Regions from separate parts of the Pseudoalteromonas sp. RB2-MNA-CIBAN-0110 genome, predicted to be linked through region 1. Evidence: riboswitches for the same ligand, from Rfam matches in the RefSeq annotation. Region 1 holds a riboswitch; the other holds the start of a gene.
What was found. Region 1 has a riboswitch for lysine ahead of dapA (4-hydroxy-tetrahydrodipicolinate synthase). Riboswitches for the same ligand answer to the same signal wherever they lie in the genome.
Positions count from the first base shown of each region.

Region 2: another riboswitch for lysine. It lies ahead of lysC (lysine-sensitive aspartokinase 3); the one in region 1 lies ahead of dapA (4-hydroxy-tetrahydrodipicolinate synthase).

Region 1 covers NZ_JBEOOQ010000034.1:40,456-44,859, forward strand. The annotation lists gene AAEY68_RS15550 (protein adenylyltransferase SelO) at 1-502, opposite strand, end outside; gene AAEY68_RS15555 (DNA-3-methyladenine glycosylase I) at 514-1,209, opposite strand; lysine riboswitch at 1,402-1,601, shown strand; gene dapA (4-hydroxy-tetrahydrodipicolinate synthase) at 1,792-2,676, shown strand; gene AAEY68_RS15565 (2,3,4,5-tetrahydropyridine-2,6-dicarboxylate N-succinyltransferase) at 2,692-3,432, shown strand; gene AAEY68_RS15570 (PLP-dependent decarboxylase) at 3,432-4,404, shown strand, end outside.
Region 2 covers NZ_JBEOOQ010000055.1:14,569-18,972, reverse strand. The annotation lists gene AAEY68_RS19490 (sodium-dependent transporter) at 1-247, opposite strand, end outside; gene AAEY68_RS19485 (4'-phosphopantetheinyl transferase family protein) at 389-1,147, shown strand; gene lysC (lysine-sensitive aspartokinase 3) at 1,181-2,584, opposite strand; lysine riboswitch at 2,660-2,832, opposite strand; gene nhaD (sodium:proton antiporter NhaD) at 2,934-4,181, opposite strand; gene AAEY68_RS19470 (MksB family condensin complex protein) at 4,404-4,404, shown strand, end outside.

The DNA.
Region 1 (4,404 bases):
CTAAACGAGTAACTATAGCGCCTGCTTGTGGCGGATTGCGATAAACCGTTTCGCCACTACCAACAACCGCTAAGCAGCGTGTGGTTTTAATGCCTAGTGCATGCATTGCCTCGCTCATTACGTATTCACGAATAGCAGGACCAAGTGCACAACGTCCATCTCCCCCTCTTGAGTAAGGAGTAGCACCAGAGCCTTTTAATTGAATATCCCACAACTGGTTTTTATCATCATTAATAGCGCCCAGCAAATGCGCTCGCCCATCGCCTAAACGTGGTGAAAAATGTCCAAATTGGTGCCCAGAGTAACCAAGTGCTACTGCAGGAATCGCCTGTTTTTCGTTACCGCTAAAAGTGCTAGCACGCAAATCAGCTGCAACGTTAATATTAAACTCTTTTGCTAAGCTCTCGTTCCACAGCAATAACTGAGGAGAGGCAACGCTTGCAGGAAAATCTTCTATCGCAAAGTTTTCCGTAATGTCTGTGTATCTTGGCACTAATTTCATGGTAATTCCTATTATTGCTGACTTATACCAACACGGTTGTCACCAACGCCATAAGCAACAATTAAACTTAACTCTTGCATACTTAAGCCGCTTTGCTTTTGCATTTCATTAAAAAAAGCTTGGGCAGCACTCAGTGATTTTTTAGTTTGTAAGCCGCCGTCTATAATTTTATGAGCACGTAAGTAATTCTCTACATCGCGTGATAGTAAAAAGGTATCTTTACCAAGTGCTCGTAGCGCATAAGGTCCTGTATTTCCGCCTAAACGCGAACCATGTTTTTTTAAATACGCCCATAAACCAATAATATCGTCTGCAGGCCAATTAGCGACAAACTGGCTAAAACTGCCATGTTCCCCTGCTATTTCGTGGATCATGTAAGCATTTTCGGTAATTGTTTTTACTTTTTTATAGTTACGAACGATTCGCTCATCCGTTGCTTTTTGTTCCAGCATATCAGGTGGCATCATTAATAACTTATCAACGCTAAAATCCCAAAAAACCTCTCTAAAGCCTGGCCACTTATTATTAATGACTGACCAATAAAAGCCGCTTTGAAATACTTTTCGAGTAAATTCCTCAAGCCAATCGTCGTCACTTAACGTGCTTAGTTGTTTTTTAGATAGCGGTTTTGCAAGTAATAACTTAAGCATTTTTTCGGAGCCTTTTCGCTCTACCGCTCGCTTATAAATATCGCTAAATTTTTCCATACTAATTAAATACCTCACTACTTATATTGCTAGTGTACGAGAAAAGCACCCAATACGTAACCACTCCCATTATGGATGAATGAATATGCATTTAGTCGCTTGACACCTAGACGGCTAAAATGCTTTAATCGCCGTAATTACCCTATTTAAATTGCACAGGTTTGTAAGTTTTTACTCTACAAACAGGTGTAAAGGGCTAGAAGAGGTGCGTTATTCAGGTAGCGTATGTTAGGAGCGCAAACTCCAGTGAGCATACGTGAGGGGAATTAACGCCGAGAAGTAACCACTTTTGCGAGGTGTTTATTTCGGGCGACTAGGTTGAACCCTAGCGACTGTCACCAATAGCTGCTTATAAAAGCAGCTTATTAGTTTGGTGGAGAGCTTCTGGTCTTAAATATTAAGGCCGTGCGCCCTATTATTTTAAGCCCATTCGCTCTTCGAATTATTAGTTCGAACGACGTTAATGCGGCTCCTTCCATAAAGCTTTTTAACTCTTCGAATAATACCAATTGCATTAAATTAGTTATCGCTAAAATGATCACGTTTTTAATAAAGTTGGTACAAATTATAAGTTCGTGAGAGATGATCAACAACTTCAATTTAAACGACTACTCATTGTGGACCGCGCTCGTAACGCCATTTGATCAACACGGCGATGTTGACTACAACACGTTAACTAAACTGGTTAGCGATCAAGAAGCGGCACATAACGGTATTTTACTACTTGGCAGTACGGGCGAAGGTTTAGCACTCACGCTAAAAGAGCAACAAGCCATTGTTGAACACGTATGCCAACTAAAACCAGCAGTACCACTCATGGTTGCTGTGGGCGGTAGTAACTTAAAGCAACAAATTGAGTGGGTTAACTACTGTAATACACTCCCAATTCATAGCTTTTTACTTGGCTCACCGCTTTATGCAAAGCCTGGCGCTATAGGTCAAACTCATTGGTTTGAAAGCCTACTTAATGCAAGTGTTCACCCGTGTATGCTTTATAACGTACCGGGTCGAAGTGCTGTTAGCATTCCAACGGCAACAATTCAAAACTTACAAAATAATAAAAATTTATGGGCACTAAAAGAAGCGAGCGGCAGCATTGCTCAGTTTGAAGCTTATCGCCAAGCAGCGCCTAATTTAGCTATTTTTAGTGGCGACGATGCGCTAATGCCATATTTTGCCCAAGCCGGTGCAAAAGGTTTAGTGTCGGTAGCTGCAAATGCATGGCCCGCACAAACTCACGAGTTTGTTAAACGCAGCTTAAGTGGTCAACACCCTAATTTATTTGCCCAGTGGTCAAGCGCTATTAATAGCCTATTTGCTGTTGCAAACCCTATTCCCGTAAAGGTATTGATGCATTTGCAAGGTCGCTTAAGCAGCCCGCAACTTCGTCCACCTTTAACACACCTTGAGTTAACTCAAACCGATTGCATCACAACTGCAAACAACACCATTTTATCTTGGCATTAAATACAGGTTTTTATAATGAGCTGGTTAGAACTATTAAATAATTTAGAATCGGGCGCAGTACGCGCAGCATCACAAAACGAAAGCGGCCAATGGCAAGCTAACGTAGAAGTAAAACAAGGCATTTTGGATGCCTTCAAAAATGGCACTAATACTGAGTTTGCAGGTGGTTTTGTTGATAAACATAACTTAGCTCCGCAAGAATTTAGTACTGACGATGGCGTACGTATGGTGCCGGGTGGCTCTAGTGTTCGCCGTGGTGCTTATGTTGCTAAAGGCACGATTATTATGCCACCAGCGTATGTAAACATTGGTGCATACATCGACGAAGGCACAATGGTAGATAGCCACGCATTAGTTGGCTCGTGTGCACAAGTAGGTAAAAACGTACATTTAAGTGCTGCAGTGCAGCTTGGTGGTGTACTTGAGCCAATTGGTGCAAGCCCAGTAGTTGTAGAAGACGACGCCTTTATTGGCGCTGGCTGTATTATTGTTGAAGGTGTAGTCATTAAAAAAGGTGCAGTACTTGCCCCAGGCGTGCGTTTATCGGCGACTATTCCGGTATACGACTGCGTAAACGAGCGCCAACTAGATAAAGGCGAGCCAATCCCAGAATACGCGATTGTAATACCAGGCTCTCGCCCTGCGTCAAACGAGTGGGCGCGCGAGCAAGGCTTAAGCATGTCGTGTGCGTTAATTGTTAAATACCGCGACGAGAAAAGCGATGCATCGTTATTGCTTGAAGAGGTTTTACGATAATGAGCTTTTTGAGCACGCCTATCAAAACCGCTGTAAATACAATTACACAACAACTTGATACACCTTTTTTTGTTTACGACCTAGATCAACTAAACGCGCATCTTGCACGTTTAGTTGCGCAAACCGATGTAAAACTGTGGTACGCGGTAAAAGCAAATCCACTGTCTAAAATTATTCAAAGCTTAGACAACGCTGGTTTTAATTTTGACGTAGCAAGTAAAGGTGAGCTTGAGCAAGTGCTAGCACAAGGTATTAGCTCACAGCGCGTGCTCAACACAGGGCCTGCAAAAAGCCCTAAACAAATTAAACACTTTATTGAGCGCGGAGTACGTATATTCGTAGCCGAAAGCCTCAATCAAGTACGTTGGTTAAACCAACAAGCGCAACTGCAAAATACGCAGTTACAAGTATTACTCCGAGTGCAATTACGCTGGCCTGAAGGTGAAAAAAATCCACTGGGCGGCGACAGCCTTACGCCGTTTGGTTTGGGTTGTGATGAGTGGCAAGCACTCAATGTAACCGACTACCCTGCACTTAAGTTTGACGGCTTACATATTTTTCAGTGGGGCAACATGCTTAGCACGCAAAAACTAAGCGACTTGTGGTCACAAATGATTGCACCTCTTAGCCAACTTGCCAGCGATTTAAATATTAGCCTTAAAATTCTCGATTTAGGTGGCGGTTTAGGTATTCCTTATACACAAAATGAAGCAACGCTTGATTGGGATGACTTAATAGCTGCGCTCGCTAAAATTAAAAATGATGCGGGTGTAGAGGAATTATGGATGGAACTTGGTCGTTATGCCGTTGGCGAATGTGGTCATTACGCAAACCCAGTAATAGAGCGCAAACAAAACTATAATCAACAGCAAGTCATTTTAAGCGGCGGTATAAACCACTTATTACGCCCTGCTGTTACCAGCCAAGATTTTCCTGCTGCGTTACTGCGTGAATCCAGTGCTAAAACTCAAG
Region 2 (4,404 bases), on a different contig from region 1:
TTTGCCATGCATCGCCCAATGCTTTTACAGGATTAGCTTGTGCTTTGTGACCTAAATAAAGTTCGGTATACAGCGCAGGAAGCGCAAGTAAAAATATAACAATAAAGTAAACCAGTAAAAATGCACCGCCACCATGGTTGGCCGCTTGCGTAGGAAAACCCCAAATATTACCTAAACCCACTGCTGCGCCAGCAGCGGCTAAAACAAAACCAAGTCGGCTTTGAAACCCATCACGCACTTGTGCCATACATCTACAAATCTGTTATTATTTTGATTATTGTGAATTAAACCATATTTCATGCCAGCTGAGTAATAAAATTGTACCCAGCCTTTATTAGTGGCGTTAACCGCTCACAATATCAGCGACTTCTTTTGCTTTAGGGCTTTTATGACTGAACACTATTTTAAAAACGCCTTGGGTATTACTTCAACTCAATTGGCAAATTTGTCTTTAGCGAGTAACAGTATTTTATTATTTAATGCTAAAACACTTGAGCTTAGTGACTTTAATTTGCCCGATTGCTTAAGCCCATTTGAATTAACTATTATAAACCGCCGTAAAAGCCCGCCAGCTAAGCAAGAGTATTTAGCGACGCGGTTATTGTTAAAACACCTTATTAAAGTAGCGCAGCCGCAACATGCGCACGTAGCCCTTAATAAAATGAGTACCGAATTTGACGAGGCAAGCTCAAAGCTGCAAATACGCGTAAATGGTGATGTTATTAATACCTGTATTTCGCACTCGCATGGTTTGGTTGGCGTAGCGCTAAATTTTGATAAAAGTGAGTTTGGGTTTGATATTGAAAAAGTAAGCCTAAAGCGCCCGTTTGAAAAGCTCGCTAAGCATTTTTATCATAATGATGAAATTACACTTATCACTGAGCCTACTAATACCCAAGCCCAAGCAGATACGTTTTTTAGAATTTGGACATTAAAAGAGTCACTTGCTAAAGCCACCAGCCGCCCTATTGCAAAATTACTTAGCCCCAATGTGTTTGACGAATTACATAGTGCAAAGCTGAGTGCTTGCAGTAATCGCGTTACTGTAGTTGATAGCAGTGACAGCAATGTTTGTTTTGATGTAAGTGTGGTGCATAAAAAAAGCATCGACTGGCGATGCTTTTTATTAACCGACTTTGTTAAGTAACTTTACTAGGTGATTTTCCTGAATAACGATTACTTACGCAGCAAAATCATTTTCTAATAAACGGCTATGAATAGACTGTACTACGTTATCTGACTCAGTTTGCTCTACTAAAAAGCATAGGTTGTGCTTACTAGCACCATGACAAATTAATCGAATGTTAAAGTCTTTTAATACACTCATTAAGTTCATTTCGTGTTGGCGTAATTGAATCTCAGAGCCAATAAGTGCCACCAATGTTAGGTTGTTTTCTACCGAAACATGGCAAAACTCTGCAAGCTTATCTAGGCATTCTTGGTCGAGTTCTGGGCGCGAAGCGTTTTGCGCGTTATCAAGAGTTATAGCTACGCTGATTTCTGATGTGGTTACCAAATCAACCGATATATTGTATTCACTTAATAGTGTAAATACGCGTGCTAAAAAGCCGCTTGCTAGTAGCATTTCTGGGCTTTTAAGCGTAAGCAAAATTTGGTTTTTACGTTGTGTTACTGCGCGTATACCTGGTTGCTGCGATTTTTCGCGCTCAATCCATGTACCGCCACGTTCTGGCTCTCGGCTAGAACCTACAAACACATTAATGTGGCTACGGCTCGCTGGTAAAATAGTCGCTGGGTGCAATACTTTTGCGCCAAAGGTTGCCATTTCAGCGGCTTCGTCAAAACTTAAACGTGCAATAGGCGTCGCTTTTGCGCACAAACGCGGGTCGGTGCTAAAAATGCCCACTACGTCGGTCCAAATATGCACGCTTTTAGCGTTGATTGCTTCAGCTAATAATGCAGCGCTATAGTCTGAACCACCACGTCCTAGCGTTGTTGTTTGGCCGTATTCGTCACTGCCAATAAATCCCTGAGTTACAATTACTTGAGCGTCTAATAACGGAATTAAATGCTCTTTAGCAGCTTGCGCTGTGGCTGCAACATTGGGCGTTGCTTTGCCAAATTGGCTGTCGGTTTTAAGCACCTTACGCACATCAAAGCGATCGGCATTTAAACCTTGTAAACGCAGTACCTGAGCAAACAAATACGACGATAAACGCTCACCAAAGCTAAGTAGCTCGTCGTGTTGCTGATCGGTTGTTAGTGACTCTTGAGCCAACGTTTGAAATGCTTTTAGGGTTTCGTTAAAGCCAACCGCTAAATCGGCATCTAGCGATAACTCATCTAAAATAGTGTGTTGAATAGCAAGCACGCCATTTATGTGTTCTTGGCGCTCACTTGAGGTAATACTTGGTTTGCACAGTGCAACTAAGTGGTTAGTTACGCCGGCACTGGCGCTCACGGCAACAATACGTACGCTTTCATCTGCAACAATAATTTCGCTACAGCGACTCATCGCTTCAAAATTTGCAACACTTGTTCCGCCAAATTTGGCAACGATATAATCTGATTTTGCGCTTAACTCTGTTTGAGGCACTGTTTGTGGCGCTGATTGGGTAGTCATTTAGTCTCCTTTCGCGATATCCAAATCGCAATAAAACAAGAAGAACTTGGCAAAGGAATGCTTGAAGATAAGTCCACTGCCAGAAGCTCTCCACCTATATTGGTGACAGTTTTGAGGATTCAGCCCCATAAACCGAAAAACAATGACGACGTACCATTATTTTCCTCGGCGAGTACTTCCCTCCTTAATGATCATCGGCTTTCGTCGCCTAACATTAAGTACCTAAGTATCGCACCTCTTCTGAATGCTTTATTAACCAGTGGCTAATAAAACAAAACCCCACTAAGTAGCGGGGCTTTGAAAGTTATCGTTTAGACGTCTAGCTGTCAAGCATTTAATAATTTATGCGTTAAATAAAACTGCCCATGTAATACGAGCCCGCATATCCAACCGTGTAGCAAATTAATAAATGCAGCGATAAACGCAAGTAGCTCATAAAGGTAAGCGCTTTAACTTTGCTCATGGCAATAATGCCCGCAGCCGACCCAATGATAAGCATTGAACCGCCCACGCCCGTTGCATAAGTAAACGACAACCAGTGCTGTTGGCTCATTACTATATCGGCTTTTAATAAAGCAGCAGTAAGCGGTACGTTATCGACCCCTGCTGATAATATGCCCATTAAGTAGTTTGCGTATTCAGGTGCCATTACCGTATATAGGTCGGTAAATTTACTTAGCATACCAATTTCTTTAAGTGCGCCTACAAGTAAAAGTACACCTACAAAAAACAATAATGTGTCGTATTCTATATCGCGAACAAAATCGATTATGTCTTTGTTTATGTCTTTTTTGCGCATTAAAAATTGCGCTACTAAAAACATCACTGATAAGCCGAACAAGAAGGTTAATAAAGGCGGTACGCTGTAAACTACACTCAGCATAAGTGTGCTCACTACGGTAGATAAAAATATAACAGCAATGGTAATGTCGGTTTTTTCGATGCGGGTTTTACCTGCACCAGCAAACTCAACACGCCCTTTCATACCGATAGACAGTAACGCGGCTAGCAGCATAACACTTGCAAGTGCTGGCGCTATAAGTAGTAATAAATGAGCAATGGTTACTTTGCCATCTAAAAATATCATTAGTGTGGTTACGTCACCTGTTATTAGCGATACCCCACCTGAGTTAACCCCAAATACAATAAGAGTGGCGTATTTAATGAGCTTTTTAGGTTCAAGTTTTAATGACATAACAACCGCGAGCGATATAAGCGTAGCTGTTACGTTGTCTGAAATAGACGAAAACAAAAATGCAAAACCACCCACCAAAAACATGAGCTTTTTTTCGCTAATACTTTTTGGCATAACGCGGTGAACAATGTTTTCTATAAACCCCTTTGAATTTAAATACGCGACAAAGGTCATTGCAGCCATTAAAAATAACCATAGAGAGGCAATTTCTAAAATATTTTCATTTAAAAGGTGTTGAATCGTATCGGGGCTTTGCCCGTGTAGAGGGTATATAAAAAGAAGAATCCAGCAAAGCGTACCAAAAAACAGCGTGGTTTTAGCTTTATTTACATGGATTATATCTTCTATAACGATCAGTAAAAATGCAATCGCTATCAGGGTTAGAATAATCGAGGAAACCATGGTAGTTAAACAACCTTTGATATAGTTTTAAAGAACACACAAATAACATTCCATTTCATGTGCCTATTTTCGGCGCGAATTTTAGCACTGCCTCTATGCAAAAACTATTATTAAATGGTCTTAAAAACGAATACTATATACAGACAAGGTTAATTAAAAATACGTAATAATGAGTCTTCTAAAAGAACTCAATAATAAAATACTAGGATGTTGTAACCCCTTA